3 regions of the Priestia sp. 53B2 genome follow, and region 3 is predicted to be linked to each of the others. Evidence: riboswitches for the same ligand, from Rfam matches in the RefSeq annotation. Region 3 holds a riboswitch; each other region holds the start of a gene.
The links. Region 3 has a riboswitch for S-adenosylmethionine ahead of ACN6NE_RS09205 (phosphoadenylyl-sulfate reductase). Riboswitches for the same ligand answer to the same signal wherever they lie in the genome.
Positions count from the first base shown of each region.

Region 1: it holds a riboswitch for S-adenosylmethionine, as region 3 does, so the genes downstream of both, ACN6NE_RS18035 (trans-sulfuration enzyme family protein) here and ACN6NE_RS09205 (phosphoadenylyl-sulfate reductase) in region 3, are expected to answer to the same signal.
Region 2: it holds a riboswitch for S-adenosylmethionine, as region 3 does, so the genes downstream of both, ACN6NE_RS22515 (Na+/H+ antiporter NhaC family protein) here and ACN6NE_RS09205 (phosphoadenylyl-sulfate reductase) in region 3, are expected to answer to the same signal.

Region 1 is NZ_JBLZXA010000020.1:762,220-773,266, forward strand. It holds gene ACN6NE_RS18015 (CotG/ExsB N-terminal domain-containing protein) at 1-10, opposite strand, end outside; gene ACN6NE_RS18020 (CotH kinase family protein) at 182-1,267, shown strand; gene ACN6NE_RS18025 (spore coat protein) at 1,497-2,477, shown strand; gene ACN6NE_RS18030 (hypothetical protein) at 2,547-3,209, shown strand; SAM riboswitch class I at 3,377-3,494, shown strand; gene ACN6NE_RS18035 (trans-sulfuration enzyme family protein) at 3,566-4,711, shown strand; gene ACN6NE_RS18040 (trans-sulfuration enzyme family protein) at 4,695-5,876, shown strand; gene ACN6NE_RS18045 (hypothetical protein) at 5,914-6,180, opposite strand; gene ACN6NE_RS18050 (SIMPL domain-containing protein) at 6,243-6,902, opposite strand; gene putP (sodium/proline symporter PutP) at 7,009-8,487, opposite strand; gene ACN6NE_RS18060 (YhcN/YlaJ family sporulation lipoprotein) at 8,779-9,324, opposite strand; gene ACN6NE_RS18065 (hypothetical protein) at 9,436-9,603, shown strand; gene ACN6NE_RS18070 (cold-shock protein) at 9,893-10,096, shown strand; gene ACN6NE_RS18075 (hypothetical protein) at 10,201-10,377, shown strand; gene ACN6NE_RS18080 (DUF6509 family protein) at 10,705-11,016, opposite strand.
Region 2 is NZ_JBLZXA010000027.1:389,172-400,218, reverse strand. It holds gene ACN6NE_RS22555 (DNA topoisomerase III) at 1-387, opposite strand, end outside; gene ACN6NE_RS22550 (DUF2339 domain-containing protein) at 515-2,170, opposite strand; gene ACN6NE_RS22545 (hypothetical protein) at 2,344-2,580, opposite strand; gene ACN6NE_RS22540 (hypothetical protein) at 2,680-3,123, opposite strand; gene splB (spore photoproduct lyase) at 3,277-4,305, opposite strand; gene ACN6NE_RS22530 (transcriptional regulator SplA domain-containing protein) at 4,416-4,664, opposite strand; gene ACN6NE_RS22525 (LacI family DNA-binding transcriptional regulator) at 4,750-5,709, opposite strand; gene ACN6NE_RS22520 (hypothetical protein) at 5,834-5,962, shown strand; gene ACN6NE_RS22515 (Na+/H+ antiporter NhaC family protein) at 6,002-7,312, opposite strand; SAM riboswitch class I at 7,398-7,504, opposite strand; gene ACN6NE_RS22510 (ABC transporter permease) at 7,606-8,373, opposite strand; gene ACN6NE_RS22505 (ABC transporter ATP-binding protein) at 8,366-9,277, opposite strand; gene ACN6NE_RS22500 (YtoQ family protein) at 9,448-9,888, shown strand; gene ACN6NE_RS22495 (Ger(x)C family spore germination protein) at 10,025-11,047, opposite strand, start outside.
Region 3 is NZ_JBLZXA010000009.1:3,811-14,857, reverse strand. It holds gene ACN6NE_RS09240 (Na+/H+ antiporter subunit A) at 1-196, opposite strand, end outside; gene ACN6NE_RS09235 (hypothetical protein) at 411-659, shown strand; gene ACN6NE_RS09230 (glucose-6-phosphate isomerase) at 905-2,254, shown strand; gene ACN6NE_RS09225 (YugN-like family protein) at 2,636-3,040, shown strand; gene ACN6NE_RS09220 (potassium channel family protein) at 3,050-3,838, opposite strand; gene ACN6NE_RS09215 (VOC family protein) at 3,906-4,289, opposite strand; gene cdaS (sporulation-specific diadenylate cyclase CdaS) at 4,387-5,013, opposite strand; SAM riboswitch class I at 5,326-5,428, shown strand; gene ACN6NE_RS09205 (phosphoadenylyl-sulfate reductase) at 5,683-6,396, shown strand; gene ACN6NE_RS09200 (inorganic phosphate transporter) at 6,416-7,495, shown strand; gene sat (sulfate adenylyltransferase) at 7,548-8,699, shown strand; gene cysC (adenylyl-sulfate kinase) at 8,712-9,311, shown strand; gene cobA (uroporphyrinogen-III C-methyltransferase) at 9,403-10,182, shown strand; gene ACN6NE_RS09180 (sirohydrochlorin chelatase) at 10,196-10,963, shown strand; gene ACN6NE_RS09175 (NAD(P)-binding protein) at 10,944-11,047, shown strand, end outside.

The DNA.
Region 1 (11,047 bases), on a different contig from region 3:
TAATATGCAATACAAAAACCTCCTTGTCAATTGGACTAGGTCTTCCATTAATAGAATACGCGCTGATGCTTGTCCTTGATATGAGTCAAAAGTGGAGTTTGCGTAAATAGTTGATGCGGTGGAGTATCATGGAGAATTTACCCTTCATATACTTTAATAGTTGAAGGAAGGTGGTCGAATAATGAAGCAAAAAGAAATCCCTCAATACGCTCTGTTTGTGAATGTAAAAGATTTAAAGGAAATGCAAAGAGATATTTGGTCAGAAGAAGCGGTTCAGGCAACGATGAAGTTTAACAAAAAACGCTACGATATTGATTTGCTGCTAAGAGGCTCCCACATTCGGAAGATGAAGAAAAAGTCATATTATATTGAATTTTATTCTCCAAAAATATTTCAGCGCGCCAAAGAAATACACCTAAACGCTGAATACAAAGATCCATCACTTATGCGCAACAAATTGTCCCTCGATTTTTTCTCCTCTTTGGACGTTTTATCTCCTCATTCTCAGTTTGTCACCCTTAAGATTAATGGGAAAAATGAAGGAATATATCTTCAGCTCGAATCGGTAGATGAACTATTTTTGAAAAAAAGAAATTTAGCGGATGGATCCATATTTTATGCAGTGGACGGAGATGCTAATTTTTCTTTGATGAGCGATTTGGATAAAAGGCCGAAAACAACTTTGTTATCTGGATATGAAGATAAAGCAGTGAGAGAAGGGGATGAGGAAAAATTAGAAAAGTTTATATTTAATCTTAATACGTGGACAAATACGGAATTCGAACAGAATATTGAGAAGTATCTGAACGTCGACCGCTACTTATCTTGGTTAGTCGGTATTATTTGTATGCAGAATTACGACGGTTTTGTCCATAACTATGCCCTCTATCTAAATCATGAAAGCGGGCGCTTTGAACTAATTCCATGGGATTATGATGCAACTTGGGGAAGAGATGTAAATGGAAAAGTAATGGAAGGAGACTATGTCCGCGCACAAGGATTTAATACGCTTACAGCTCGCTTACTGGCGGTAAACAACATTAAAAAACGATATATTCAAAAGATGAACAATGTTCTAAATAATCAATTTACAATAGAATACATGAAACCAATCATTTATCAACTGCATGAGTATATTGCTCCTTACGTATTAAAAGATCCTTACGTAAAAGATAACTTGGAGCAATTTTATAAAGAACCCGAATTTATGCTGTCTTTTATAAAAGAACGAACAGCGTATATTGAAAATAACCTTTTGACTCTTTAAAAAGAGATAGATTTATAGGCAATTTATAGGCAACAGTGGATTTTGCTAATAATAGGCAAATGCAGGAAATCAATAGCTGTACATGATACGTATATATACAGTATGAATGACCAATAAGGATAACTAATAAGGAGGAAAAACAATGAGTAACTATTACTATGGCCAAGAACAAGGGCAAAATCAAAATCCACGCCAAAAATCAAGCCAAAAACGAAGCCGAAATATACAAATGCCTGATAAAGGCTATTCTTCTCACTTCAAACCCCTAAAAGGAAGAGTGGTGACCGTTTATCGTGGAGGGCCTGAATCTAAAACAGGTTATTTGGTTGACGTGCAATCAGATTATTTAATCTTAGCAGTGGAAAGCAACAATAACAATAATAACAATAATGGTGAAAATAACAACCAAAACAACCAAAACAACCAAAATAATAATCAACAAGAATATACACTTGTATATTATCACTTAGCGCATGTAAAAAGTATTACTGAAGATACTATGTCAAATTCGGCACAAACGTTTACTGGAATTAGCACAGAATTAGAATTATATCGAGGAAAAACTTTTGCTACAACTTTATCATTGATGAAAACTAAATATGTGCAGGTTAACCAAGGTGGACCTGAGAAAAAAGCAGGTCAGCTTCTTGATGTCTTAGGTTCATTTGAATCTGCTTATATAGTATTACTCACAGAAGACGACGGTGTCATCTATATTAATACTGAACACGTTAAGAGTGTGAGTGAATATCAAAGCAACAATGGAGATCAAACTAATCAATCTGCAAATGAACTCTTAGTGAGTCAAGAACCAGAATATATGAAATCCAAAAGCTTTAACGATCTTTTTGCCCACCTTTCTCATAAATGGGTATCAATCAATAATGGAGGACCTGAAGCTGTAGAGGGCGTGTTAGTACAAAGCCGAAATGGTACATTTACACTTGTGCAGAATAATCAAGTATTACGCTTACAGCCAAGACACGTTAAAACCATTTGTGTAGGAGCAAAAGGGGCTTTTAAGCAAAACGATAACAATCAAAATAATAATGAAGAAACAGAAGAAAATGGAGAGACTGAAGCTGCAAAGTCTACACAAAAACGTACAGGAGAACGTACAGGAAGTCGCACGGGTGGACGTACGGGTTCACGCTCTTCAGCACCGGCCGAGAAAGTTATTAAAACGAAAAATTATCGTTGGAAAGCATGATGAAATGGAACATAAAAGGTGCTTATAAAGCACCTTTTCTATCATATAGGAAAAAGGAGGAGAATCAGTATGAGTATGAATCATTATATCAATAAAATTGTGGAGTTAGATATTTCAGGTAAAACGACATTTGTTGGCAGACTTATTGATCTTGGATTAGATATTATGGTTTTGTATAATGGACATGATTATTTGTATATTCCTCTTTTACACATGCATCGTTTGCGGGAAGTATCAGAAGAAGACTATACGGTTTTACGTGAAATAGAAGAGAACTTAATAGAAGAAAGTCAGCGGATTTCTTATCGTAATATTTTACAGCAGGCAAAAGGGAAATTTATTGAAATTTATGTAACGGGAGGGAAGTCATTGCATGGCTATATTACAAGCGTGCTGAATGATTATCTTGTGTTTTATTCTCCAGTGTATAAAAATGTCTTTGTTTCTCTGCATCATTTGAAATGGCTTACCCCTTACAGTAATGAGTTAACCCCTTATTCTTTAAGTGACAAAGAGCTCCCAGTAAGACCTGCCTCTGCACCTTTTGTCAGAAACTTTGAAGAGCAGCTTAAAAAATATGAAAATCAACTGGTCGTATTAGATTTAGGGGATCAATCAGAAAAAATTGGCGTACTTAAAGAAGTTTCTAATAATATTGTTGAACTAATTACGGCAAATGGAGAAAGTATGTATTGGAAGTTAGCTCACGTAAAATCTGTGCACTTGCCTTAGAAAAAGAGACCTCGCTTTCGTCTCTTTTTTTTATGTGCTTATCAGGACAAGTATATTGAATAAACAAATGAGATGATTTGAATTTTTTAGAAAATTATGTTGACAATAAAGAAAATCTTTATTAAAGTTATTAACAACAAACGTTAACCACCAACAATTATATAGAACTCTTATCAAGAGTGGCGGAGGGACTGGCCCTGCGATGCCCGGCAACCATCAAATGAAACATTCATTTGAACGGTGCTAATTCCTGTGGAACATCAGTATTGTTCTAACAGATGAGAGAAATCGTGTATAAACGAACACTCTTCCATCTGTGAAGAGTGTTTTTTATTTTGAGTTAAGGAGAGAAATAGATGAAAATTGAAACTTTATTAGTTCGTTCAGGAGTAGGTCGTGACCCTTCAACAGGGTCTATTACAACACCCATTTACCAAGCATCAACATTTGCTCACCCTGCGTTAGGGCAAAGTACAGGATTTGACTATGCACGTACGGCAAACCCTACTCGTACAGCATTGGAAGAAGCAATTGCTGCTTTAGAAAAAGGAGAAGTAGGAGTAGCATTCGCTTCAGGAATGGCGGGTGTAATGGCAGTTTTAGCACTATTTAAAAACGGAGATCATTTAATTGTATCAGAGGATTTATACGGAGGAACGTACCGAGTACTAAATGAAATCTTTTCAGAGCAAGGAATTACTATTTCGTACGTCAACACAGCCCATCTCGAGCAAGTAAAAGATGCGCTTCGTCCCAACACGAAAGCTTTATTTATTGAAACACCTACGAATCCAATGATGCACGTGACTGATTTGCCAGAAGCAATTGCGTTAGCTAAACAGCATGATTTGCTTACTATCGTTGACAATACCTTCATGTCCCCTTATTATCAGCGTCCTTTAGAGCTTGGAGCAGATATTGTGATACATAGTGCAAGCAAATACATTGGGGGTCATAATGATGTAGTTGCTGGTCTTGTAGTCGCTCGATGTAGTAGCTTAGGAGAGAAAATTCGTTTTTATCAAAATGCAGCTGGGGCAATCTTAGGTCCACAAGATAGCTGGTTATTGTTGCGCGGTGTTAAGACGCTAGCGCTTCGTATGGAAAAGCATAACGAAAACGCGCTGAAAATTGCAAATTGGCTTACTGCTCATGATCTCGTAGAAAAAGTGTATTACCCTGGCCTTGAAACACATCCAGGCTATGAAATCATGAAGAAACAAGCGACTGGATTTGGAGGCATGATTTCTTTTGCTGTCTCACACCCTGACATCGTGTCAGTACTTTTAGAAAATGTCAAAGTTATTACATTTGCAGAAAGCTTAGGAGGAGTGGAAAGTTTAATGACATTCCCAGCTCGTCAAACACACGCTGATATTCCGGAGGAAATTCGAAATCGTGTCGGAGTAACAAATTGTTTACTGCGATTATCAGTTGGAATTGAGCACGCAGATGATTTAATTAAAGATTTGAAGGAGGCATTTGATGCATACCAACAATAATAAACATAGATTTGGTACGAACTTAATTCATGCAAATACAGGAATTGACGGTCATTTTGGAGCGGTTAACGTACCTATTTATCAGGTATCTACATTTAACCAAGAAGATGAGACGAACAACGGCCGTTATGACTATTCTCGTTCAGGAAATCCAACTCGTGAGGCTTTAGAAAACACCATTGCTCACCTAGAAAATGGATACGCTGGTTTTGCTTTTTCATCAGGTATGGCTGCTATCTCATCGGTATTATCTATTTTTGAATCAGGGGATGAAATTTTAGTTTCACACGATACGTACGGCGGGACATATCGTGTATTAACACGGTTATTTTCAAAGTTTGGTATCAAAACAACTTTTGTTGATACAACGAAGGTGGACAAAGTAGAAGAAGCTATCACAAAAGATACGAAGGCTATTTATATCGAAAGCCCTTCAAATCCATTTTTACAGGTAACGGATATTAAAGCAGTAGCAAGTTTGGCGAAGGAGCGCAATCTTCTTACAATTGTGGATAACACGTTTTTAACACCTTATCTACAGCAGCCGATTGACCTTGGTGTAAATATTGTAATTCATAGTGCTACAAAATATATCAGCGGTCACAGTGACGTCATTGGCGGTCTAGTTGTGGTAAGCGATGAAAAGCTAGCAGAAGAAGTAAAGTTTGTACAAAATGCTTTTGGTGCTATCTTAGGACCACAGGATTGTTTTTTACTGCTTCGAGGAATTAAGACATTAAAAGTTCGTTTAGATCAGCAGTTAAAAACAGCGTTGCAGTTTGCAAAGTGGCTTGAAGAACAATCTCTAGTGAGCCGTGTATACTACCCAGGCTTAAAAAGTCATCCAGACCACAAACTGATTTCAGAACAAGCAAATGGATACGGAGCTATGATTTCTTTCCAAGTACAGGATGAAAAAGTAGCACGACATATTTTACAAGGAGTCAAATTGGCTTCAATTGGCGTTAGTCTAGGTGCAGTTGAATCCATTCTAACGCATCCTGCAACAATGTCTCATGCAAGTATCCCAAAAGAAGTACGTGAAGAAAAAGGAATTACTGATTCACTTCTTCGCCTTTCAGTAGGGTTAGAGGAATTCGAGGATTTAAAGCAAGACTTTAAGGCTGTTTTTCAAAGCTTAGAAGAAAAAGCGTTAATTAAATAAAGAAAAGGACTTCCATCAAGGAAGTCCTTTTTTATCGTTATATACAGCTATCTAAAAGGTTTGTGTATAGGGACGTAAGCGCAACTTTTTCATCAGAGGAAAGACTGCTGTTTAGAATTCTTTTTATGCCAAGATGATATTTTACATACGGTGTTTGCCGGACGCGTGGATGAGTCATTTCATCTTTTAAATCTTTCAGAATGGCTTCGTGAAGCTGATCTTCACTTGTCATGGCTTGTTTAGAAGCGAACGAACGGTTCAACCATAGGGTTTGATAAGCTGCTAGTAAATGTTCAGAAGTCATTGTGCAAAGAGCTCCTTTAGATTAGTTTCTTCATTATAATAATCTATAGTTTACCATAAGTATTAATACGTGTACGTAACTTTTACAGAAGCAGATACAGTCAAGGACTGAGCTTGAATAGGGGGAGAGGCTGCTAATAACTTAGGCGAGGAGCCAGATGACTGATAGACGGGGCCTTCTTCGATTAAAATGGGGATTTGGTTAATAGGGAGCTGCAGTGTGTTGGCAATGGTAAAGGCCTTTTCTTTAGCGTTAAGCAAAGCTTTACTTATCGCTTCTTGTTCATATTTATCATCATTTGTAACGTGGAATTGAAGATCTTGCGCTACGTTGGCTCCGCTTGAAAAAGTAGCGTTATAGACATCCCCAGCTTGTTTTACATCCTGTACTCTTACTCTAAACAAATGCTGTACTTCGTATCCTGTAAGAGTCGATTTTCCATCGCTGTAATCATATTTAGGATTTATAGTGAACGAAGCTGTTTCAATTTGCTGGTCATTGATTCCAAGTTTTTTCATCTCTTGAAGCAAAGTATTTGAAATAGCTGAATTTTCTTTTAAGGCTTCTTGAACGTCTCTTTTTTCCGTGCGTGTTCCAATTGTCATGGAAATTTCGTCCGGAAGTGCTGAAGCAGTCCCTTCACCAATCACTTTAATTTCTCTACTTTGTGTATCTACGCGGAGCTGCTGTGTAGGTTCGTAAGGGAAATAAGAATGTTGCATATAAAAACCCTCCTTAATCTGTCTTTAGTACATATATATATATATGACAACATGGCTTGCATTAAAAGCAAAAAGTACACAAGTTACGACTTGTGTACTTTTTTTACTATTTTGTATGCTGTTCCAGTACGCTTTCCATGTTTCTAAATTGATCTTCTACAGCTTTTGAAGGCTTTTTTGTTAACAGACTTACTACAATAACAGCCAGCAAGCTTAAGAAAAATCCAGGAATCATTTCGTAAAGGGCATCTTTCAATGGAGTATTTACCCAAATTAATACTGTAGCTGCACCTACAATCATTCCTGCAAGGGCTCCCCATCGAGTCATACGCTTCCAGTAAAGACTTAGTAAAATAGCAGGACCAAATGCAGAACCAAATCCAGCCCATGCGTATCCGACAAGTCCTAAAATCGTATCACTAGGTTTTAAAGAAAGCAAAATGCCAATAATTGCAACGCCTAAAACCGCAGTTCTCCCCACAGTCACAAGCTCTTTGTCAGAGGCTTGACGACGAAAAAATGTTTTGTAAAAGTCTTCTGTAACAGAGCTTGCTGTTACAAGTAGCTGAGAAGAAATGGTACTCATAATCGCAGCTAATAAAGCAGCATATAAAAACCCGGTAATTAAAGGGTTAAAAAGTATATCTGCAAATTTAATAAAAATAGTTTCAGGATCTGCTAGCTTCATACCCGTTTTTTCTACATATGCAATTCCAACAAGTCCTGTCAGCAACGCACCAATAATAGAAATAATCATCCAGCTCATTCCAATACGGCGTGCGAGTTTTAATTCCTTAACAGAAGAGATAGCCATAAAGCGAACGATAATATGAGGCTGTCCAAAATAGCCAAGTCCCCAGGCTAAGAAAGATATAATACCTAAAACGGTTGTACCCTTAAAGATGTCAAGGTATGTTGGATTAACTTCCTGTACAATATCCATTGTTGTGTTGACGCCTCCAACATCGGTGAAAGCTACAATGGGTACCAAAACTAAAGCAAGAAACATAATAACACCTTGAACAAAATCTGTTAAACTAACGGCTAAAAATCCACCAAAAAGAGTGTAGGCAATAACAACAGATGCTGTTACAAACAAGCCAATCTGATAATGCAAATCAAATGCTGATTCAAATAAGCGTCCGCCTGATACCATACCAGCTGAAGTGTAAAGAGTAAAGAAGATAAAGATAACGATCGCTGATACTGTTCGAAGAATTTTGGCATGGTCGCCAAATCGATTTTCAAAAAAGTCTGGAATTGTAATGGAGTCGTTCGCTACTTCCGTATAAGTGCGAAGACGCGGAGCGAGGATTAAATAATTTAAATAAGCACCTATAGACAATCCCACCGCTAGCCATACGCTAGAAAGGCCCGTTACATACATGGATCCAGGAAGCCCCATTAACATCCATCCACTCATATCGGAAGCACCAGCTGAAAGGGCGGTAACCGCTGGGCCTAGTCCGCGTCCTCCTAACATATAGCCAGCTACATCTTCAGTGGTTTTTGTATAGGCATACCATCCTATTCCGAGCATTCCCACAAAATAAATACCGAGTGAAATATAAACTCCAATATCCACAAAATCTCCCCTTTATGCATTTTTTATGCATGAGATAAGTAATACATCTCATGAAAACATCTTATGGTTTTTAAAACTAACAAACTTTTCTTATACTATCAACCCACAAAATCGTAAATTTTCTAAATCTAAAATCCCCTAAACCTTTATATAAAAGAAATGAAACCGTTTTCAAAATAAAGTAAAATAAAAATATTCAGAAATTTATAGCGGGTTTTTTATGCAATATTTTATGCAATAAGTAAAATAAAAAGAGCATTTTATAAAATGCTCTTTTGATATTCATGTATATTAGCGTGAATTTGGAAACACGCGTCGGACAACTTCCGAAAACTCGTCAAACAGTCCAGAAACGGGTTTGCCGGTTTGAAGCTTGTCTACATATCCGTTCATACGGTTTACAAAGTCAGGGTTTGTTGATACAAAAACTCGATGAACACTGCCGTCTGCTTTTCTTACTTCATGTGCAATCTTATGTTCCATATCTTTTGTGAGATTACCTTCTTTATTATCGTCTAATACAGCTGCCACATAAGCTGTATGATCAGTTACGATTACATTAGCATCTTTTACGTTTTTTAACGCTACGATACGATCAGCCGCCACATCGGCTACTCTCATTCCACCAGACTGATTATATTGTTCTTTTTCGTTACGCTGTACGTCTTGCGTATCGTTTACGTCATTCATTTTCGTTTTATTGTTCCCATTTTCATATGTGACGTTGCGGACTGTATCATCATCAATGACGCCATCTTTACCTTGATCTGCTGTACTGCAGCCGAATAAAGAAAGAGTTGTCATACAGCCTATAACAAACAAAAACGATTTCTTCATGATAGTATCACTCCTTATAAGTTTTAACCTTTCTTATAATTTGTTAAAATCGTGTGAAGCATACATGAAAAATACAAAAAAGCCTATACTATCGAAAAAGGAGGGATATGTATGAGTGAAATCCAACAAAGCGTATTTGTTCTTCATACAAAAGAAGAAAATCATGAAGAAACAACAACGTTTGCGTTAACTTCGGAAGAAGCTAAGCTATTATTTGAGACCCTGCAAAATAAACGAAAAGAAATTATCGACGCCCATATTGATAACATGTTAACGTAAGGAAGATAGATATCTTGCAAAACGGATGAGCCATATGTTAAGGATGGCTCAATATTTGCATTCTACATATAGGTATAGTATAATGTAAACGCAACCAAATTTAATAAATGTAATGAATACTACGTTTTGACCATATACTCGAATTAGATTTAGTGAAAATTCACTTGTTATAAAGGAGATCTACTTCGCGTAGGTCTCTTTTATAATATGTGAATTTTTTATTTACGGTATAAATGTAAATATAGAGTAACATATTGAAATTTTTACATTTTTTTGGAGGTTTTTTTACATGGCTACTACAGGTACAGTAAAATGGTTTAACAGTGAAAAAGGCTTCGGTTTTATCGAAGTACCAGGCGGAAATGACGTATTTGTTCATTTTTCAGCTATCCAATCTGAAGGCTTCAAAACATTAGAAGAAGGCCAAAAAGTTGAATTTGAAATCGTTGAAGGTCAACGTGGACCTCAAGCGGAGAATGTTGTAAAATTATAATTCAACGCTACATATGAAAGCTGCCGATAGGCAGCTTTTTTTGTGCAAATTTGTTTTATTTGTATGATTAAGAAAATAGATTAAAGTAGGGGAGAAGGGAAGGCATGAGTTCATTTCATTGCTGTGCCACATGTAAACATTTTCAAAGCATTAAATTGGATAGGGGAATGAAGTATCGATGCAAAAGACTAGGCTATGAAACCCGTCCTTCTTATCGGTTTACATGCTGGGAGCCAAAAGAAGTAGTTAAAAAGCTAATGGAAAAACGAAATCAAAAATGAGGCTGGGACATAACTAAATCAATTCAATCTACAGACGAACAAATGAGATGAATAAGCTAGTAGGGGGAATCGCTTATTACGCAACAGCAGTTGATTTCCGTGCAAGACTTCGCTTTCCGCGGGCGGCCGGTGAGATTCCTCGTCGCTTTTTCCCGCAGGAGTCTTCGCCTTGCCCTCCAATCAACTGCTAGAAGCAGCTACCTACATAAAACCTACGTTCACTCTACCAATGAAAAAATCCGAACGAGTTTGATTCTCCACCAAGAATCTCGATTCATCGCTCGGATTTTCCTTCAACTGAAATACGTTTGTCCCAGTCTCTTTTAATTATTCCTCGTTATTTGTACCTTCCTCTGAAGGTAAATGTTTCCCGCAAAACTCTTTTACAGCTTCTTCTTCTTCTTCTTCAAGGTCGAAGTCTAATACTTTATTTGTTGAAACTTCGTAGAAATGAGTTTGGGCAATAGAAGTGTTATCTTCGCCTTTAATATATACTAAGCGTAGTGCTAGGTCGTTGCCCGTATATAATTCATCATCTTCTTCTACCTCGATGTATAAATGAAATTCATAGCGTTCACCTAGAAGGAGACCAAATGGATCCTGCAATTGTTCAGCTGTATATTCTTTAATTGTAAACATATGTACGTCCTTTCCATATATCAGTAAAATA
Region 2 (11,047 bases), on a different contig from region 3:
AAGGCGTTTAAACGGCTTGTTCCAGCGTACCTTTTCCATAATCCAGCGTGCTACAAGTTCTCCTTCACGCCCTGCATCAGTCGCAATAATTAGCTCTCCAATATCCTTTCTTTTTGCTAGATCGGATACTGTGCGAAACTGAGAACTCACTTTACGAATTACTTTTAATTTCATTTTCTCAGGCATGATTGGCAGATCTTCTAATCGCCACGTTTTATATTGGTTATCATAATCCTCTGGTGTTTGTAATTCAACTAAATGACCGAGTGCCCATGTTACGACATACTTTGGTCCTTCAATATACCCTTTTTTTGTTTGTGTGCTGCCAAGTACGCGTGCAAGATCACGTGCTACACTTGGCTTTTCTGCTAATACAAGTGATTTCATTTTATGTATACCTCCAATTCACTTGTTCCATTATACATGATTGTATACTTTTTGTACGACTTCAAGATTAAGTTTACATAATAATATTATAATAAATAAAGCTGAAGAATTTCTCTTCAGCTTCTAGCTACTTCTTTTTATAAAATAGTCGCGAGATAATTAAACCGATAGCTCCTAAGACGATAAATAACAAGGCTCGTATAGCCATTGGGATAAAAGGTAAATCGTATAAAACGAGTTTAAAAAGTGTTAAGAACAAAATGCCCACGCCGATATACGTTGCTGTTTTAAACGTTTTAAGTGATCCTATTACAAATGCTGCAATGGACAGCCCTAACCAAACGGCCGTCATAATAAGCGTTTGCGGATTAGCGGAAAGATGATTGGTTCCAGCGGCTGTAACTTCCGTAGCAAAAATTAAAGAAAGAATAGAAAAAACAATACTTCCTCCGATTTTGAACATATCGTGCTCATCCTGTTCTGTTTTTTGAATGCTGATCCATATAAATACTAGAATAGAAGCTAACACAACAAGCCAATTTAATGTCGGAAGAGACAGCACTTGTTCGATTGGTGTAACTAAGATATACGTTGCACTCAGTATATAAATCGTATAAGAAAATAGTTGATGAAGTAGATTTTTATACGTCATGGCGATATAGTAAACAGCAAGTCCTTGAATCACATATAAAATGACTCCTTCTCTTAAATCGACGAGCTGATGAATAAAAAACGCTACTGCAACAATTAAATAGGTAATAAAAAATTCAAATTTCTCTTTAGAACTTCTTACTGCGTAAACACCTAATGCGTAAATAATAACTAGCGCAAGCAGCACCATTGTGGTCGTGCCATCGTCAAAAACGGCGAGCAGCCAGCCGTACGTAACTGCTAAACTCGATAGAAGGGTAAACGCATATACTTGGAGTACGGATTGTGAGAGAAAAAAACTAGAAATCAAGCATAAATGCTGAATAAGAATCGCCATACCTAATAACTCTTTTACACCATTATCACCAACAAACGAGTAATAAATGAGTAGCGTAAGGTTTAATAGTACCGCGGAAAGAACATATAAAATTGAATATTTTTGTTTGATTGCCACGTATAAAAAGGCAATATACAGAAGCGTTTCATAGCCAATGAAAACGAGCGCATTAGGCGAATTACTTTCAATAAGAAAAGGAACTAGTACGCCTCCAACCGCGCTAATAATTCCTAATGCCTGCGAACGATAAAAGACTGTCGCGATAATCCCTAGGATAATCCAGCTCACATTTAGGATAAAAGCAAGCGTTGGTCCCGCTAAATAATACAGGCTATGCATCGCAAACGTCGTTAACATGAGAATAGGAATAGCTCCTCCTACAAGTACTTGCCCGAGCACCAACCTACCCTTTTTAATTTGGAAATGACCTGTCACAGCAAAACCTATTGAAACAACGAAACCGAGAACAACTTTTGCTTTTTCATTCATTAACCCATAGTCAGAGGCTGCTTTAAATCCCCATAGCACACCAATAATAAATACAAAAATAAAAATTCTCGGCAGCCATGTTTGAAAAAGGACTTTTTCCCAATCAACAGGTTCTTCTATTGCCTGTGAACTTTTAGCTCCTGTTTGAGCAGGACGTTTAGTGGTCTCCTCACGCTGCTTGGGAGGAGCGTGAACTGTTTTTGGTCTTGAAGAATTTGTTTTATATACGAGCGACTTTAGCCTGGCTACGTCTTCTTCTAAACTGCTTATTTTTCGTTCAAGTTCTTCTATTCTTTCTTTTTCCATATTTCCTCACCCTTTCTCTTTAAAGCATTTGTGATTTTTATATGTGTATCTTACAGTACTTAACTATTATACCATTAAAAGGAATATAACTTAGAAACATTCTATTTTCAGCAAAAAAAAATACAGCGCCCTTTTCAAAAGAAAAGTTCGTTGTATAGGATGTGCTGCATTTTTTATGTCACTTTCTCGCTGTATGTACTATGAAATCCCGCTTCGATGTGGGCTACTTGAAAGCTATGGTGACCAATTAAATATTTAACAATATCCACACGGTCAATTTTACCGGGCTTATTATTCATTGCTTCTCGCACCATAGATTGAAATGTTTCTTTGCAAAACTTCTTTTCATGAAGCAGAATCGTTTCACAATACTCTTCATGATCTCCCTCTGAAATACGATAATAATGCATTTCTTTCACCCCTTTTTAATGTTATACCTATTACATACCCCAAATATTTCTATTTTAACAAATTAATTTTATTATTCTTTATTTTTCTATATATATGGTTTATAGGGCAACGTTTCGAAACTCGTCGTTATAAATGCTAATTTGAAGCCGCTGAGAAAAACGTTCTTGTTCGATATATGTTTCAGGCATTAATCCAACAGGATATACCTTAGGGTTTTCGCCACTGCCTAATATGTATACATACATCTTTCCTTCGCTTGTATATCGAACTTTCGTCGAAATACCCCCTTGCCCTTGAAGAGGCGCATAAACAGCTCTTACATTATCTCTTATTTCTTGTACAAACCCATGTAGTTCCACATCAGCATCATAATAATGGTTTGCTTCATACAAGCCGTAAATACGAGACTTATCGATATCACATAATATGTTCCAAAATTCAGATAAATCCTCTTGGAATAACACTTGAATAAAATTTCGTGCAGCTTCTTGCTGTTCGTTTGTTAATTCTTTTGTTAGCGCAAACTCTTCATTTTTTAACATCTCAGTCACCTCCCTTTTGTATGTAATACGACAAGAGATAAAAATAACCTCTTTTTTTCAACTTATTAGCAAGCAATTTATTTTTTTACATTAAAAATTGAAAAGTTATTTTGACTAAGGCGTCAGAATAACTTTTCAATTACTGTAGAATAATTACGTAAAATATTCGATTTTTGCATTCGGAAAATACTGATCAATGTAATATTCTAATGTTTCTCTTAATTCTTGTTCTTCATCTTTTGCGTATACATACTTTCCAATTCCGTAACGCCCCCATTTGTAGCGGCGCTCCTCTTCATTCATCTCAAGCTTTGTTTTCGGATAATTTTTCTCGATTACCCGCTTGGCCGGCTTGGTAAAGCGATGCTGAATCATTTCAAACGTAATATCATCTCTTGACTCCTCAGGTATAGAGGCGTCAAGCTTTTCAAACAACTGACGGTATCCTTCCTGCCATCCTTCATGAATGTAAATAGGCGCTACAATAAAGCCAAGTGGATATCCGGATTTTGCAACTTTATTAGCAGCTTCAATCCGGTAATCAAGAGGAGATGTACCAGGTTCAAAGTTTTTTATAACATAATCTGCATTTATGCTAAAGCGAAAGCGCGTGCGACCATTATGCTTAGCATCCAATAGATGATCCACGTGATGAAATTTAGTCACAAAGCGCAGTTGACCTAGTTCACTTTCCCCAAAATATTCAATCGCGCGCTTTAATGAATGTGTTAAATGGTCAATTCCTACGATATCAGATGTACAAGCCGCTTCAAATCGCGTTATTTGAGGGGCTCTTTCCTGCATATATTGCTCTGCTTGACCTAATATTTCTTCAACATTCACGTACGTGCGAATATATGGTTTACTTCCCATTGTTGTCTGCAAATAACAATAGTGACAGTGCCCCATACACCCTGTTGCAAACGGTATTGCATATTCAGCTGACGGTTTAGATGTATCAAATTTCAATGTTTTACGCACTCCAACTACTAAAGTCGACTTGGCATTGCGATATTTTTGCAAATCATTTTTCCCCGGTATATTACGCACTTGATTATGAGAAGTTGTTTGACGAATCTCAATTCCCATCTTCTCAAATTTTTCTTTTAATTGAACACCAAGCGGGTACTCCATTGCCCCTGGCTCAATATATACTAATTGAGGTACAAAAGGTTTTATCATCATTACACTTCCTTTTTTCTAATACTAATAGCGTTTGAAAAATAAAAAGACTCTATCCTTGGTAATTATTTTTCAAACAAAAAAGACTCTCCGTTTAAGAGAGCCTTCCGTCAGTCATATTGTTCATAATCAAATATCTTATTATACATTTTTTCAGCTTCTTCATACGTTGAATACACGGCATCATCTTCAGCTAACAAATGATAAGACTCATGTAGAAACAGCGCCTTTTCACCTTTGTTTTCAGGATGTTCAACAATTTCAGCTTGATTAATATTCGCAACGTTTGCCGTATGAGGATTTCGGTAAATAACAAATACCTGATCTCCCACTTGATATTCTTTTTTTTCCACGATCATCACCCTTTTCTTCTTTCTTTACTCGTATGATGTCCGCTTTTGCTCATTTTATCCGGTAAAAACACCTCATGGCATCATCAAGAATTCATACGCTTTTACGCTCAATAAACCGAAAAGGGAGCTCAATTTTCTGAGGAGCCTTGCTTCCCACTAATGTAAAAAGCGTTTCTCCCATTTCCTTAAGAGGAAGTTCGATCGTTGTGATTTGTAAATAAGAAGAAAGCGGATGATTATCAAAACCAATGATAGCTAAATCACCAGGAACTGAAATACCCGCTTGTTCGCACTGAGCTTTTATTCCGATAGCTACTTGATCGTTTGTTACTAAAAGCGCCTGAGGCCGATTTTTCATCTGCACTAATTTTTCCACCACTTTTTCACCATCTGTCACGTTCAAACAGCCTTGAAAAACCCATTCTGAATGATAAGGCTGATTTATTCTTTTTATATATTCTTTGTATGCTTGTTGCCGCTGCAAGCTATTTGTACCCGTCATTCTTCCAATACAGTAGCCAATATCCGTATATCCTTTTTCTTTTAAATACAGGAGCGCCTGCTTAAAAGCTGCATAATGATCAACGTATACGGAGCGAATAGAACGATTCTGTACGTTTTCGCACACGGCTATCGGCCCGTACTGCTGATAATATTCAATCGTGCTCCAGCTGCTTGCTCTAGAACAAATAATCACTCCATCAACTTGCTTTGTTTTTAGCATATGAAGCGCTTCTTCTTCTTTTTTTACATCATAGTTCGTCTGACAAATAACAAGCTGATACTGCTTTTCTAAAGCTTGAGATGCCACTCCTTCTAAAAGCAGGCTGAAATACGGATGATTAATAAAAGGCAAGACGACGGCAATCATATTTGTTTTCCCTTTTGATAAATGAACGGCATTAATGTTTTGTTCATAATTAAGTTCGTGAATAACCTGCTCTACCAGCCGGCGTTTTTCTTCTTTTACATACGGATGCTGATTTAGCACCCGGGATACAGTCGAAACAGATACACCAGCTTTTTTTGCGATATCTCGGATATTTGTCATGTTTTCACCTTTTTCTCTTGCGCTGAAACGCGTTTCATACTTTATTCTCATTATAAAGTGAAACAGCAATAAGCTAAACCCGTTACCATCGTGTTTTTATTCATTTACTTAAGGAGGTCATTTCATGGGTATTTTATTATTCATTTTATTATGCGGAATTGAAATTGGAGGAGCGGCTTATGCACTTAAACAAAATGAGACGCTTTGGAAGGAGTTAGATGAAGAAAAGCCGAATGATTTTTTCAAACAGTAAAAAACCCTTAAAAAGAACATTCTTTTTAAGGGTTTGATATTACGCAGCTTCTTTAGATGATTTTGACTTTTTATTTAAACGAGGAAATCCAATTACAATCGCAATGATCCCGCAAACCGCTGTTAACATTGGATAGAATGTAAATGGAATAATCTCAATCGGTGAAACTTTAGCAAATCCTGCTGCGAGAAGCATTTGTGCGCCGTAAGGGATAAGCCCTTGAACGCTGCATGAAAACAAGTCAAGCAGACTGGCTGATTTCCGATTATCAATTGAATACTTATCAGAGATTTCTTTTGCTAACGGACCTGCCGTAATAATTGAAATCGTGTTATTAGCCGTGGCCAAATTTGTTAAACTTACCAATCCGGCGATGCTGAATTCTCCACCTTTTTTTGTTTGAATACGTCGTGTTAATAAATTCAATAAGAACTGAATACCGCCGTTATAGCGAATAAGCTCAACCATTCCACCAATTAATAGAGATAAAATAATTAACTCCGACATTCCGCCAATACCTTCTGTCACAGTTTTGGCAAGAGAAGAAAGCGTGTAGCTTCCATCAGCCAATCCGATTACGCCGGCTAATACAATTCCTCCAGTTAAAATGCTTAATACGTTTGCACCAAATATGGCAGCCACTAGTACGCCGATATATGGCAAGATTTTAAACCAGCTGAAATCTTTGATTTCTACTGAAGACGTGTTGCCGATCGTCATGACAAGCAATAGAATCACCGTAACAATCGCTGCAGGAAGGACAATAAAAAAGTTTACTTTTAATTTATCTGACATATTTGTTTTTTGCGTACGAACTGCTGCAATGGTCGTATCAGAGATTATAGATAAATTATCTCCAAACATTGCACCACCAATAACGGCAGCAATTGCTAACGTAATGGATACATGCGCTTGCTCACTGATTCCTACAGCGATAGGCCCTAGCGCAGCGATTGTTCCCATTGACGTTCCCATCGAAATTGAAATGAATGCGCCAATAACGAAGATTCCGACTACCACTAAGCTTTGCGGAAGCACAGACAGCGCTAAGTTTACCGTTGAATCAACAGCTCCCATACCTTTAGCGACTTCTGAAAAAGCACCTGCTAAAATAAAAATAAGCACCATAATAATGATATCAGGATGCCCTGCTCCTTTAGCAAAACGTTCCACTTTTACATTAAGTGAATCTTTGCGATTCATAGCCAGCGCCACAATGGCTGCAATGATAATGGCTACTAAGACAGGCAGCTTATAAAAATCTCCCGTTATAATTCCTGATCCGACAAACAGGACTAAAAAGACGCCCAGCGGTAACAGCGCCCAGCCGTTTCCTTTTTGTTGTTCCATTCTTAACACCTCTTGTTTACGTAATAAAAAAAGACCTCTTCTTATTGATAAGAAGAGGTCTCTTATTTGTATCATAAGATTACCCTTCTCATCTTCCAAACGAAACATCGTCTGCTGGATTTGGCACCGCACTGCGTACAGCCAGTTGCCGAGACATCATAGGGCCAGTCCCTCCGTCTCTCTTGATAAGAAGTTTATAGTTGTTTTAAAAATAGTCTTTCACTACTGTAATCTCTTTTTATTTAATTGTCAAATGCTATTTTAGAAAAATATATAGTGCGAAAATTCTCACATCAATTAGCTACGTCTCGTTTCAAAAACGCTGCCCATGCCACGCCTATAAAGAAGACAAAATGCGCGACTAAGATGAAGATTGAAAATGGAATCGTCATGCCGTCAAACATCGTCTTCATTCCCTCCATATACTGCACAAAGTTCGTGTTGGCAAATAATAAAAATTTCCCCCACCATAAACCTAGCTCTGATACTAGTCCTGTTACAGCTTTCGCGCCGATACTTACGACAATAGCCAGACTGGAAGCAAGCGCGCTGTTTCTAAATAAAGACGACAGCATGAATGCGAACGTCATCATCATAAAAGTTTCCATATACGCACTGTCATACGTAAGCGTAATGTTTTTAAGCAGCTGCGCATCTCCTTCTAGACTGGTAAATCCAAAGAACAATGCTCCCCATACAAACGAAAAAAGCAAATAGCTCAGTAAGTAATACAAGCTAATTAAAATGAGCGTTATGTACTTGGACGTTAAAATCGTTGAACGTCTAGCCGGGCGAATTAACAGAAGTTTAATGGTACCTGCTTCAAACTCTTTTGCAACCATTGACCCTCCAACAGCAAGAGCAAAAAATTGAACAAGAATCAGCATACCTGAACTAAATGACAGAAAGTTCAAAATGTTGTCTTCTGTTCCTGCACTGTTTGCTACTTTTTTCATTAATAGAGCCATACAAAGAGTTAAAATACCGATTGTAATAAACGTGACTTTTGTACTTCTTTTGTGAAACCATTTCATATGTTCATTTTGAATTAGCTTAAGCATGGTGCTCTCCTTCCGTAACGGACATAAACGAATCTTCAAGCGTCTCATACACAGGGGTAATTCGGTAGACTAAAATATCGCTGTCCACTAATTTTCTATTTACAGCTGGAATTTGTTCTTTTACAATCGCCACGTCGATAATATGTGATCTCATCGTTACTTCAAATTCTTGTGATAAAAGATCCGCTGCTTTTTGCGCGTCAGATACCTCAAATTCTACGTACATTCCTTGGTCTTGACGATTTGGAGATAGATCTTGAATGGTTTTTAACTCACCGTCTTGAATAATGCCAACGCGGTCACATAATGCTTCTACCTCTTTTAATAAGTGGCTCGCGATTAAGATTGAAATTCCTTCTTCTGTACAAAGCGTTTGTAAATATATACGAAATTCTCTCATTCCCGCTGGGTCTAGACCATTTGTTGGTTCGTCTAGTAAAAGCAATGCAGGCTTATGTAAAATAGCTTGAGCTACTCCTAAACGCTGTCTCATCCCAAGAGAATACGTCTTCACTTTTGCATGAATGCTGTTTTCAAGCTTTACTAAAGCAATCACTTCATCCAAGCGTTCTGATGTGATCCCTTCATGCATATTCGCAAAATGTTTTAAATTTTGATAGCCCGTCAGATAATCATAAAACTCAGGATTTTCAATAATCGCTCCAATTGATTTCATAGCTGATGTAAACTGTTCTTTTAAAGGAAACCCATTGACGGTAATCGTTCCCTTTGTTTCTTTAATGAGTCCTACGACGGTACGAATTAGCGTTGTCTTTCCAGAACCATTTGGACCAAGCAATCCGAAAATCTCACCGCGCTCAACCGATAAGGATACATCATGCAAAATGGTTTTCTTCCCAATTACTTTACTGACATGATCTACTTGTAGCACTGTTTCTGTCATCATGTACATCCTTTCTTTAATTAGCAATACGCCTTCTATTGTTTCTCTTTTTTAACTATTTGTCTACTATAACCTTATTTTTGGAAAAGTAGCCCATTCAAATCATTCGTATTATCCGCTTACATTTGATAAAATAAAACAAACTTTAGTTAGAGGAGGACTTCTACATAATGAACTTAACCGTATACCTTGCCGGGCAGATTCACGATAACTGGCGAGACGAAATTAAAAACCAAGCAGAACAATTAAACCTTCCCCTTACCTTTGTCGGTCCCATGACAGACCATGACCGCTCCGACAACATTGGAGAAGAAATTTTAGGAAAACAGCCTAACGCTGTCTTAAAAGATGAAGCTGCTTCTCAAATTAATAATTTACGCACGCAGGTGCTCCTTAAAAAATCTGATGTGGTTATTGCTTTATTTGGCGAAAAATACAAGCAGTGGAACAGCGCAATGGATGCGGCAACAGCCATTGCATTAGATAAACCGTTAATTTTGGTTCGCCCTGAAAAACTGCACCATCCGCTTAAAGAACTGTCAAACAAAGCCCAAGTTGTAGTCGAAACGCCAGAACAGGCTCTTCAAGCATTAGCTTATATTTTTGAATAATAAATAAGAGCTGCCACTTTTGGACAGCTCTTATTTATTGTTTATTGAGGGCTCCGTACGAAGCATGTGATGAGTATTTCTTTTGGGAGATTTTTTCACTTTTGACATACAGATAAACAAAGTTATAGTCGGGTGCTTACTTTTTTGACCCGGATGCTCCATAATCTTTAATCGTTAACTTCACATCATAGTTAATTGGCACTTCACTAAATGTTTGATCCCAATTGTCTTTAACCCTCATCCATACTCCGGGCCTCTCAATTCTCAATTGATTTCCGAAACCTGCAACATCAACTTTATATTTTGTTTGCATTTTTTCTAGTACGTTTCTTACCAGATGCTTTACTTTTTTTTCTGAAGTTTTTTGCGCGTTCTGTAAAAATTGATTGTTAAAAGAGCTCCCTGAGGTCATCCAGCTTTCAGATAGCCTTCCCACTGATTCAATGTGTACATCAAAAGAGATATTATTTCCTTTAACATGAGGTTGAATGTGACTTTTCATAGACTCTATTTCATATACAATCAGCTGACCGGTCTTTTTATCAAAGCTTTTTACTAGGCCGCCTTTTCCTTTGCCTGTAATCCAAGCCAACCCATCTAGTTCTTCTTCATTTAAAAAACCAATCATTTTGCTTGTTTTCCCTTTAATTATACCAGCACCCGCAAATTTGATTTCTCCATTTGCTGATAATACATTTTGCAGCAGAAAACTAGACCCAGTTTGAATCTTGCTTGCTAATTTAATAAGCGGCATGGGCGGTAAAATTCGCGTTGTTCGATAAGTATTGTCTATCATTCCATACAGGTGAAAAGCCGGGATCTCTCCTGCTGTTTTTGATTCTAACGTGTCCCTAGCTCTTCCTTTGCTAATAAACACAAGGCAACTAGGTCTAAAATCATTGTCCCGAAGAGTTTGGTCCACTAATTGCTCTAAACTATACGCTCGTGCAAGAGCCTCACTGATAACCATTACTTTCATATGGGGACTAGTTAAAGGAGTGTCACTTCTTAAAGATAATTCACGAAGCATTTGAAAAGGAGAATCTCCTGTTTCCGAGATATTTACGTAAGATTTCTGCTGCGGTCCTCCTTGTTTAGTGGTTGAACTTGCAACTTGAGGAGTGATAAGTTGATAAGTTGACGTAATCAGGTTTTTTTT
Region 3 (11,047 bases):
GTATCCATTTCATTGAATGTAGATATGTTTCCCCCTTAGAAACACCACTGATATATTGTGTGAAATAAATGAACAACACAAATGGAAGAGGTAAAACGAACCACCCTGTATGAATACGCTGGAATTTCCTATACAGAAGGGGGACAAAAAAGGCTAATAAAAAAGGCGATAAAATCACCAAGTGCAACCACGACAAAAGACAAACCTCCTTGTGATATTCAATTCTGTAACCGATTATATAATAATTTAATTATGCATGCATCCATGCTATTTCTTAGTATCAGCGGATTTTTCAAACCTTATTAAATAAATAGAAACTCGTCACAAAATCCATAAAAAAAACATAAAAAAATTTTTTTGGACGTATAAAAATCACTCGAAATTGTCACTCTAAGAGTGAGGTGATGGAAATGTATAGGAAACAAATAGCCATCAGTTTTCTTATTTTTACCGCATTATGTATGAGCGGATTTGTGCTGAATAATCACTTGGAAATGAAAGAAGAAAACAGGATGCTACTCACTTCTAAAAACCAAGCTGAAAATTCCATATCAATAGACTCTTCCCTTTTAAAAGCCTCTTATAAACCGAGACAATATGTGAAGATAGGTGAAATGAACTATATTGCACCACCCGATAAGCAAATAAAAAACGATTGAAGACCACTCTTTAGTCGTTTTTTATTTGCTTATTATTTGCGTAATCGTGCATGAATTACGTCCTGTAATCAGAGAACATTAGTTGACTTCATAACTGAATTTATCGTTAAATAAAAGGGTACATACAATGATTGCAGTTTCAACAAACTATAATGATTGTGTCAAATTGTAAGTGGATTCACTTGAATTCAGCTAACAGTTTCGATAAAGTGAAAAATAAAGATATTTTAATGGAGGAACAGACTATGACACATGTTCGTTTTGATTATTCAAACGCGTTATCATTTTTTGGTGAACATGAACTTACATACTTACGTGATGCCGTGAAAGTAGCTCACCATTCAATTCATGAGAAAACAGGTGCTGGAAACGACTTTTTAGGATGGGTCGACCTTCCTACGGAGTATGACGAAGAAGAATTTGCACGCATTCAAAAAAGTGCAGAAAAAATTAAATCTGATTCAGATGTATTAATTGTTATCGGTATTGGAGGATCTTACTTAGGTGCTCGTGCTGCTATTGAAATGCTTCAGCATTCATTCTATAACACATTATCAAAAGAACAGCGTAAAACTCCGCAAGTTATTTTTGCTGGTAACAACATCAGCTCAACATACATGAAAGACTTAATGGATGTTTTACAAGATAAAGATTTCTCTATTAATGTTATTTCAAAATCTGGTACAACAACAGAACCGGCGATTGCTTTCCGTATCTTCCGTAAATTATTAGAAGAGAAATATGGCAAAGAAGAAGCACGCAAGCGTATTTATGCAACAACAGATAAAGCGCGTGGCGCATTAAAAACATTAGCGGACGAAGAAGGCTATGAAACATTTGTTATTCCAGATGATGTAGGCGGCCGTTATTCAGTATTAACAGCGGTTGGCTTATTACCAATTGCCGCTGCGGGTCTTGATATCGAACAAATGATGAAAGGGGCAGCTGATGCTCAAGAAGCATTCTCGTCATCAGAGCTAGAAGAGAACCCAGCTTATCAATATGCTGTAGCTCGTAATGTTCTTTATAATAAAGGAAAAACAATTGAAATGCTGATTAACTATGAGCCAGCTCTTCAATACTTTGCTGAATGGTGGAAACAGCTATTTGGCGAAAGTGAAGGAAAAGACCAAAAAGGTATTTACCCTTCATCTGCTAACTTCTCAACGGATCTTCATTCTTTAGGTCAATATGTACAAGAAGGTCGTCGTGATATTTTTGAAACAATTGTACAAGTTCAAGATTCTCGTCATGAGCTAACAATTGAAGAAGATGCAGCGGACTTAGATGGATTAAATTACTTAGCTGGTGAAACAGTTGACTTTGTAAATAAAAAAGCCTTCCAAGGTACAATGCTTGCTCACACAGATGGAGGTGTTCCAAACTTAGTTGTGAACATTCCTGCGCTAGATGAGTATACGTTCGGATATGTTGTATATTTCTTCGAAAAAGCATGTGCAATCAGCGGCTATTTATTAGGCGTAAACCCATTCGATCAGCCGGGAGTAGAAGCATACAAAGTAAATATGTTTGCTCTTCTTGGAAAACCTGGTTTTGAAGAGAAAAAAGCAGAATTAGAAAAGCGTTTGAAATAAGTAAAAAGAGGGCGGTACAAAAGTATTTTAGCCCAAGTGAAAAACGAACCATTAATCAACATGTTTGATTAATGGTTCGTTTTTTTGTTATGGTGAATATAGTTTCATCTGTTTAGGTCCTTCTAGCAGTTGATTGGAGGGCAAGGCGAAGACTCCTGCGGGAAAAGCGCAAGCGACGAGGAGGCTCAGCGCCCGTCCGCGGAAAGCGAAGCCTTGCACGGACATCAACTGCGGTGTCACAAGCGATTTATACGAGCTACTTTATCCAGTTTGTTCGCATTTAGGTTGGATTCATTTAGTTATGTCTCAACCTCTTTTTTGCTTTTGAGATAAAGGATAAAAAGCTGGAAAAAGGACATGTTAAAACAGAGGAGGGATAACATGATTGAATTATCTTCAAGATTAGAGGGCACATTATTCAAGCTTTACGAATTAGAAAAAACGCTTAAGCCGCTTGGGTATAACATTGGAGGGAATTGGGATTATGACAATGGTTCATTCGACTATAAGATGAATGATGAAGTCGGCTATCAGTTTTTACGTATCCCGTTTACAGCTACGAATGGAGAACTGGATTCTAAAGGAACAACCGTACAGATTGGCACGCCATTTTTACTTTCACATAAATATCAAATTGGTCTAGATGACGATGTTCACAATGGAAATGTGAGTGCTTCATTTAATCAGTTTGCAGAACCCCAAGACGCAGACGCTTCATTTCCAGAAAAGTATATCAGCTTAGGAGAAGAGCTAATTAGAGAGGCAGAAGATGAGCTGCTTCAGTAATTGAAGGAACTATTCTTTTTTTAAACTCTCTAATTTTTTCACAAAAATATGCTCGTACATGACTTGACTAATCAACTCGTTTGTTTTAATCATTTCATTCACCCCCAAATTTTGTGCATTTTGAATATGCTTTTTTGTTAACAGTTCAACGATGCTGTAAATAGAAGGGTTCAATCCTTGCAGAGCCACTAACGTAACAATAGTATTCATGTCTGCATATTCTTCTGTCTTATGCTGATCGGCAGTAATCAGCACTTTTTTTGCGTACCGAGCGTTGGCAAGTTCTAATACTTCATAGTGAGAGGGACTTCCTTTAATAAAATGAACGCGATCACAAATCATGGGGTTTTTAGTCAGAGAGTCGTCGATAAGAACAATGTCTTCTTTATGAAATGCATCGCGATAAGACTCTAACACGAGTTTGGCGCGCTCATTCCACCCAACAACGATGAAGTGATCTTTTCCATAAAATTTTAAATTCCCTTCCAAATAAGCGCTCTCAGCGGAAACAGCAATTTTAGAAAGCGTGACAAAATAAGTAGTAATAAACCCCGTTCCGATCAGGACTAAAATAATTGCAGCTAACCTTCCAATCGTAGTGGTCGGAGCAAAATCACCGTACCCTATAGTAGAGATTGTAATAATAACCCACCAAATTCCTTCAAACACATTCCCAAACGTTTGCGGCTCTAGTAAATGTATCAGCATGCCAAAAAGCAGAACAAGGCAGCCGATAATAAAAAGAAGGCGCACTAAAATAGAACGACGAAAAAGTCGAAATAATAGCCATTCCATCATAAAAAAACCTCCAGTGATTAGTCATAGCCACAGTATGACCATTTTTCACTGAAGGTATAAGATATCTTTATCTTTTTACTTCGTAATATTCAATCCATTCTTTGTCTGGACCGTAGAAAAATAAGTATCTTGCTCCATTTGGCAAAGTTACAATGTTTTCTTCCACAAATGAAACGCCTGCTGATTTTAAACGCTCAAACTCCTCTTCAATTCCGTCTACTGCCAGCGCAAAATGATGAACTTTACCTTCGTTAGGTAAGCTTGAGTTATACCCTTGAATTAACTCTACGATTACATTGCCTTCTAAACCTAGAAAAGCTAGCTTCAAAGACGGATCGGTATGTGGTAGTGTTTCGATGAGCTCTAATCCCACTTTTTGTGTATAGAACTCAATAGATTCTTCTATATCCTTTACTTGAACGCCTACATGTTCAAATTTTAAAATTGTCATATGCATCACCCGTATCTATAGTATGTAAAAACTATGAAATATATTAAAGAGAAAGGATATAGAAGTCAAGATAGGGCTGCTTATCAGGAAAGGGCTCTTAAATCATATTTTTGCTGGAGTGAATAGGGTAGAGGCTTCCCTCAAGAGCAAACGAAATTTTGCCTGTTTCTTCAGATACAACTAAAATTAATGCATCCGATTTTTCCGACATTCCAATGGCTGCACGATGACGTGTTCCCAATTTTTTGTTCGTTAAAATAATAGACGAGAGAGGTAAAACATTAGCAGCTGAAATAAGCTGATTATTTCTAATTAGGACGGCTCCGTCATGTAAGGGTGTCCCTGGATAGAACAGTGTCTCAACTAGCGTAGCGCTGACAGGAGCTTGAATAGGCATTCCTTTTTGAATAAGAGAGTCTACATTTTGTTCCCGTTCAATGACAATTAAAGCGCCGTGACGTTTCTCAGAAAGGTTATGAATAGCTAAGGACAGAGCAGCATATTCAAATGTATAAGGCGATAAGTAATGACGCAAGTAATAAGAGGCGGCCGTAGCTTGAACATCTTGAAATAACCTTCTCATCTCCTCAAAATCACATAGGATACAATGATCACTCGTGTCTAAATGTTTAATTAAATTAGAGGCTTCAGTTGAAATCTGCTGTAAATATGTTCGCACATTATTTTTAATTGTATCGTCTAATTGAAAGGGTTGTCTCTCCATCTTATATAGCTCCTATCTGTCAGTCAGTGTTATCTGTAATGTGTGCTAATGTGGGTGAATTATCCGTACAGCTTATAAATCCCTTATTAATTTTATAGAGAGGTTTTGTGTTTTATTTAACAAGAGAATATAAAAAGTTGGGGAAAAAGAAAGCGTTTTATAAACTGGTATGTTCACATTTGGTTTAAATTTACATATGTTGTTTTAAATAAAAGTATAGATATTTCTGTGAATTTAAAGTATAGTTTTCTTATCGGATATATGATTTTTAATGTTGACAAATATTCTAAATATGCTAAAATTTTTAAAAAATGCTTATCAAGAGTGGTGGAGGGATCTGGCCCGCTGAACCCCGGCAACCTGCTTAGCAAGGTGCTAATTCCAGCAAAGTGTGTATCATTTTGAAAGATAAGGCGAAAATTTATTGCCTACCCAGTCTTTCAATATGGAAGACTTTTTATTTTGATATAGCGCAAGCGATAAGTTAAGGAGGGACATCAATGACTGTAACCCCCGACTTAAAACAAATCTTTGAGCACGTCAAAGCAAAGTAAGAATTAAATAGTTTCGCTGACTAGACACACTAGAGGCGGTTTTATCCAATTCTAGTGGGTAAAACCGTCTTTTTTTATTGGATAACGCGGATAAATAAGAATTGGAGTGAAGAAAATGGCAGACCTATATACGTATGAAAACTGGAGTGATATATTTCCAGAGTTCGACAGTGAAGATGAAACAAAAGGAGCCCTTTCAGCATTGCAGTGGGCGTATGATACCTACGGAGATTCAATTATTTATGCATCAAGCTTTGGTATCGAAGGGATCGTGTTAATTGATTTAATTTCAAAAGTGAAAAAAGATGCTGAAATCGTCTTTTTAGATACGGGCGTTCATTTTAAAGAAACATATGAAGTGATTGATGCAATTAAAGAACGCTTTCCTGACTTGCGTATTCATATAAAAAAACCGGATTTAACGCTTGCAGAACAAGCTGAGAAACATGGAGATGAGCTTTGGAAGAGTCAGCCTAACCTATGCTGTCAAATTCGAAAAATCATCCCGTTAAGGGAATCTCTTGCTCCTTATGATGCGTGGATTTCTGGTTTGAGACGCGAGCAGTCTGAATCTCGTGCCAACACGAATTATTTTAATAAAGATGAGAAATTCAAGAAAGTGAAAGTCTGCCCGTTAATTCATTGGTCTTGGAAAGAAGTTTGGCGTTATGTGTATAAGCATGATTTACCATATAACAAACTTCATGATCAAGGCTACCCAAGTATCGGCTGTGAGCCCTGTACCGCACCTGCCTACAATGTAGACGATTTACGTTCAGGAAGATGGGCAGGTACACAAAAAGTTGAATGCGGATTACACGAATCTTAAATACGAAAGAGCTGAATAAATGATGCTTTTATATGTTGCCTTTATCATTGCGCTTTTTTTTGCAATGAATATTGGGGCAAGCGGTGCAGCAGCAGCTATGGGCGTTTCATACGGCTCCGGTGCGATTAAAAAGCGAAGAGTAGCCCTGTTCATCTGTGCTGTAGGTATTGTGCTCGGAGCCATTATCGGAGGCGGCGAGGTGGTGAAAACCATCAGTTCAGGTATCATACCTGAAAAATTGCTGTCAGTAGAATTAGTTATTATCATTCTGGCTGCTGCAACGCTGTCACTCTTTTTCGCGAATTTAATTGGTATCCCTCTATCAACAAGTGAAGTAACGGTTGGTTCAGTTGTTGGAGTAGGAGTAGCTTATCAATCTCTGTATGTGGAAAAACTTTTAGTTGTCATGTCTTTTTGGATTATTGTTCCGCTGGTTTCATTTGTCATTGCTTTTTTTATTGGAAAAGTGATAAAACGCAGAGCGCATAAAAAAGAAGCAGAGGGAAAGTGGAAAAGAGTTTTAACGATTTTAGTTATAGCCACGGGATTCTTTGAAGCCTTCTCAGCTGGAATGAATAACGTGGCAAATGCTGTCGGTCCTCTAGTAGGAGCTGGATTAATGGATGCCACAACGGGTGTCATATCAGGAGGATTGGCTGTGGCGCTCGGAGCTCTTTTACTAGGAGGCCGAGTTATTGAAACAAACGGGAAAAAAATTACTCGCTATTCTGTAGGAGAAGGGTGCATTATCTCGGGTACTGGTGCTTCTCTTGTTACAGCAGCTTCACTTTTTGGTTTGCCAGTACCGCTTACACAGGTCACGACGTCTTCTATTATTGGAATAGGAGCAGCGAAAACGGGATTTACGAAAGAACAGCGCGAAGTGGTCATTCAAATGTTAAAGGTTTGGGTGGTATCCCCTGTATTTTCACTCGTAATCTCATATGTTCTTGTGAAACTAGTACTTGAAAGCGACTTATATTCATTTGTGGTGCTAGCTAGCGGCTGCATTGCCACAGCAGGTGTTCTAAGCTTAGCTAGAACGACTAGAAGAAAAAGAGCAAGCTTGCAGTCGGAAAAAGAAAAAATGACTGCGTGATTCAAGTGCTTTTTATTATATTGTGTTAATTATTTAAGGAGGATTTTACAAAATGACAACAATTCAAGCACACGGTGGAGAATTAATTAATTTATATCAACCAACATATGACTACACTTCACTAACAAAAGAAATCGAAGTAGATAACATGGCTCTAAGTGATTTAGAACTAATTGGAATTGGTGCCTACAGCCCAATTACAGGATTTTTAGGAGAAAAAGATTATCAATCAGTTGTTGAAAATATGCGTTTAGCAGATGGAACAGTATGGAGTATTCCTATCACTCTTCCTGTAACAGAAGAGCAAGCTAAAGAATTAAACATTGGCGACAAAGTAAAGCTTGTTCAAAACGGCGTAACGTACGGTGTTTTAGAAGTTTCTGAAGTATATACGCCAAATAAAGAAAAAGAAGCGGAAAATGTGTACCGCACAGCAGAACTTGCCCATCCTGGCGTGAAAAAAATGATGGAACGCCCAAATGTATATGTAGCAGGTCCAATCGTACTTGTAGAACGTACACCTAAAACGCGTTTTGAAAAATATTATCTAGATCCAACTGAAACAAGAGCAGTATTTGAAGAACGCGGTTGGAAAACGGTTGTTGGATTCCAAACTCGTAACCCTGTTCACCGTGCGCACGAATATATTCAAAAAACGGCATTAGAAATTGTAGACGGCCTGTTTTTAAATCCACTTGTAGGAGAAACAAAGTCAGATGATATCCCAGCAGATATCCGTATGGAAAGTTATGAAGTGCTTTTAGAGAACTATTATCCTAGCGATCGTGTAGCTTTAGCAGTTTTCCCTGCTGCGATGCGCTATGCTGGACCTAGAGAAGCTATTTTCCATGCAATGGTTCGAAAAAACTTTGGATGCACACATTTCATTGTAGGCCGTGACCACGCTGGTGTTGGTGACTACTATGGAACATATGACGCACAAAAAATCTTCAGTAACTTTACAGCAGATGAATTAGGAATTACACCTTTATTCTTTGAACACAGCTTCTATTGCAAGAAGTGTGAAGCGATGGCATCAACGAAAACATGCCCTCACAGCAAGGAAGATCATATGATTCTATCTGGAACAAAGGTACGTGAAATGCTTCGTAACGGAGAAGTGCCACCAAGCACATTCAGCCGTAAAGAAGTAATTGAAGTGTTAATTAAAGGATTAGCAAAACAAAAATTATCTTCAAAATAAGGAGCGGTTGAAGTGAGCAAATCAACAAACATTACGTGGCATGATGCTGGAATTACAAAAGAGGAAAGACGCGAGCAAAATAATCATCACAGTTTTGTATTATGGTTTACAGGTCTTTCGGGTTCAGGTAAATCTACCGTAGCAAACGCAGTGGCAAAAGCGCTTTTTGATAAAAATATTCGCAACTATGTATTAGATGGTGACAATGTTCGTTTCGGCTTAAATAAGAATCTAGGGTTTTCTGCTGAAGATCGTACAGAAAATATTCGCCGTATCGGTGAGGTTTCTAAGCTATTTGTAGACAGCGGTCAAGTGGTACTAACAGCATTTATCTCTCCATTCCAAGAGGACCGCGCTCAAGTGCGTGAGATCTTAGAGGGGAATGAATTTTTGGAAGTATACGTGGAGTGTCCGTTAGAAGAATGTGAAAAAAGAGATCCAAAAGGCCTTTACAAAAAAGCAAGAAGCGGAGAAATTCGTGATTTTACAGGAATTGATTCTCCGTATGAGTCACCGGCTAATGCTGAATTAACAATTAATACAAGCACACAGTCTGTAGAAGAATGTGTACAAACTGTTATTGAATATTTAGCTAACCGAAAATTTATCTAAATGACAGCGGACTTTGTCCGCTGTTCTAATTCAAATTAAAATGTGGGAGCGCTGCGGAGACGTGGAAATGATGGAAGGGTGAAAGGCATTCATGGGGAAAGTATATCTAGTCGGTGCAGGACCGGGAGATCCAGATTTAATTACATTAAAAGGGTTGAAAGCAATTCAGCAAGCAGATGTTATCTTATATGATCGTTTAGTGAATAAGGACCTGCTGGAGTATGCTAAAAGTGATGCAGATATCATTTACTGTGGAAAGCTTCCGAACTACCATACCCTCAAGCAAGAAACAATTAACAACTTTTTAGTGAAATTTGCTAAAAAAGGAAAAATTGTAACACGATTAAAAGGCGGAGATCCATTTGTTTTTGGACGCGGAGGGGAAGAAGCAGAAGCTCTCGTGCAGCAGGGCATTTCATTTGAAATTGTTCCAGGAATTACATCAGGCATCGCAGCCGCTGCTTATGCAGGAATCCCTGTCACTCACCGGGAATACAGCGCAAGCTTTGCTTTTGTAGCAGGCCATCGTAAAGATAGCGAGCATGATGCAATCAAATGGGATAGCCTAGCCAAAGGTGTAGATACTCTTGCGATTTATATGGGAGTGCGGAACTTACCGTACATTTGCCAACAGTTAATGAAACATGGAAAAACTTCAGCTACGCCAATTGCATTGATTCACTGGGGAACATGTGCGGACCAGCGCACTGTAACTGGAACTCTTGGTACAATTGTTGATATTGTTAAAGAAGAACAAATTGAAAATCCAAGTATGATTATCGTTGGTGAAGTTGTGAATTTTCATGACCGATTAAATTGGTTTGAGAAGACTGGACAGCATTACTATTCGTATGCACAAGAAGCTTACTAAAGAGGTTGATTATATGGATGCAGTTTTATATGTTTGCCATGGCAGCCGCGTAAAAGAAGGCGCTGACCAGGCAGTTGCTTTTATTGAAAGATGTAAAAAAAATCTAGATGTACCGATTCAAGAAGTTTGTTTCCTAGAACTAGCTTCCCCCACTATTGAACAAGGATTTGAAGTATGTATTGAACAAGGTGCTACTCGTATTGCAATTGTGCCTCTTCTGTTATTAACAGCTGCGCATGCAAAGCATGATATACCCGAAGAAATACACAAAGTATATGAACGTTATCCCCAGGTAGAAGTGCTGTATGGAGAACCGTTCGGCGTAGACGAACGAATTGTTGATATCTTGGTAGAGAGAATCAATGAAACCAATGTGGATAAGCATGAAGATTCGATGGTATTGTTGGTCGGCAGAGGAAGCAGTGATCCTGCTGTGAAAAAAGATTTTAACGAAATAGCTCAACTGCTAAAAGGTAAAGGTGCTTTTAAAGAAGTGAGCACATGCTATTTAGCTGCAGCTTCTCCTAATTTAAAAGAAGGCCTGCACCTTGCTAAACGAACTTCGTATAAGCAAGTATTCGTTCTTCCGTACCTTTTGTTTACCGGTATTTTAATGAACGAAATTAAGGAAGAATTGGAGCAGCTATCAACAGATGCCCAGCAGTTTATCTTAGCCAACTACCTAGGTTATCATGATGGACTTGCACACATTTTAAGTCACCAAGTAAAAACGTTATTATCGAGCAAAGGAAATCAATACGATGTATACCGTTATGCTTGATTTAAAGGGTCGTTCAGTCTTAGTAGTTGGGGGCGGAACAATCGCAACTCGTAGAATTAAAGGTTTTTTACAAGAAGGAGCAGC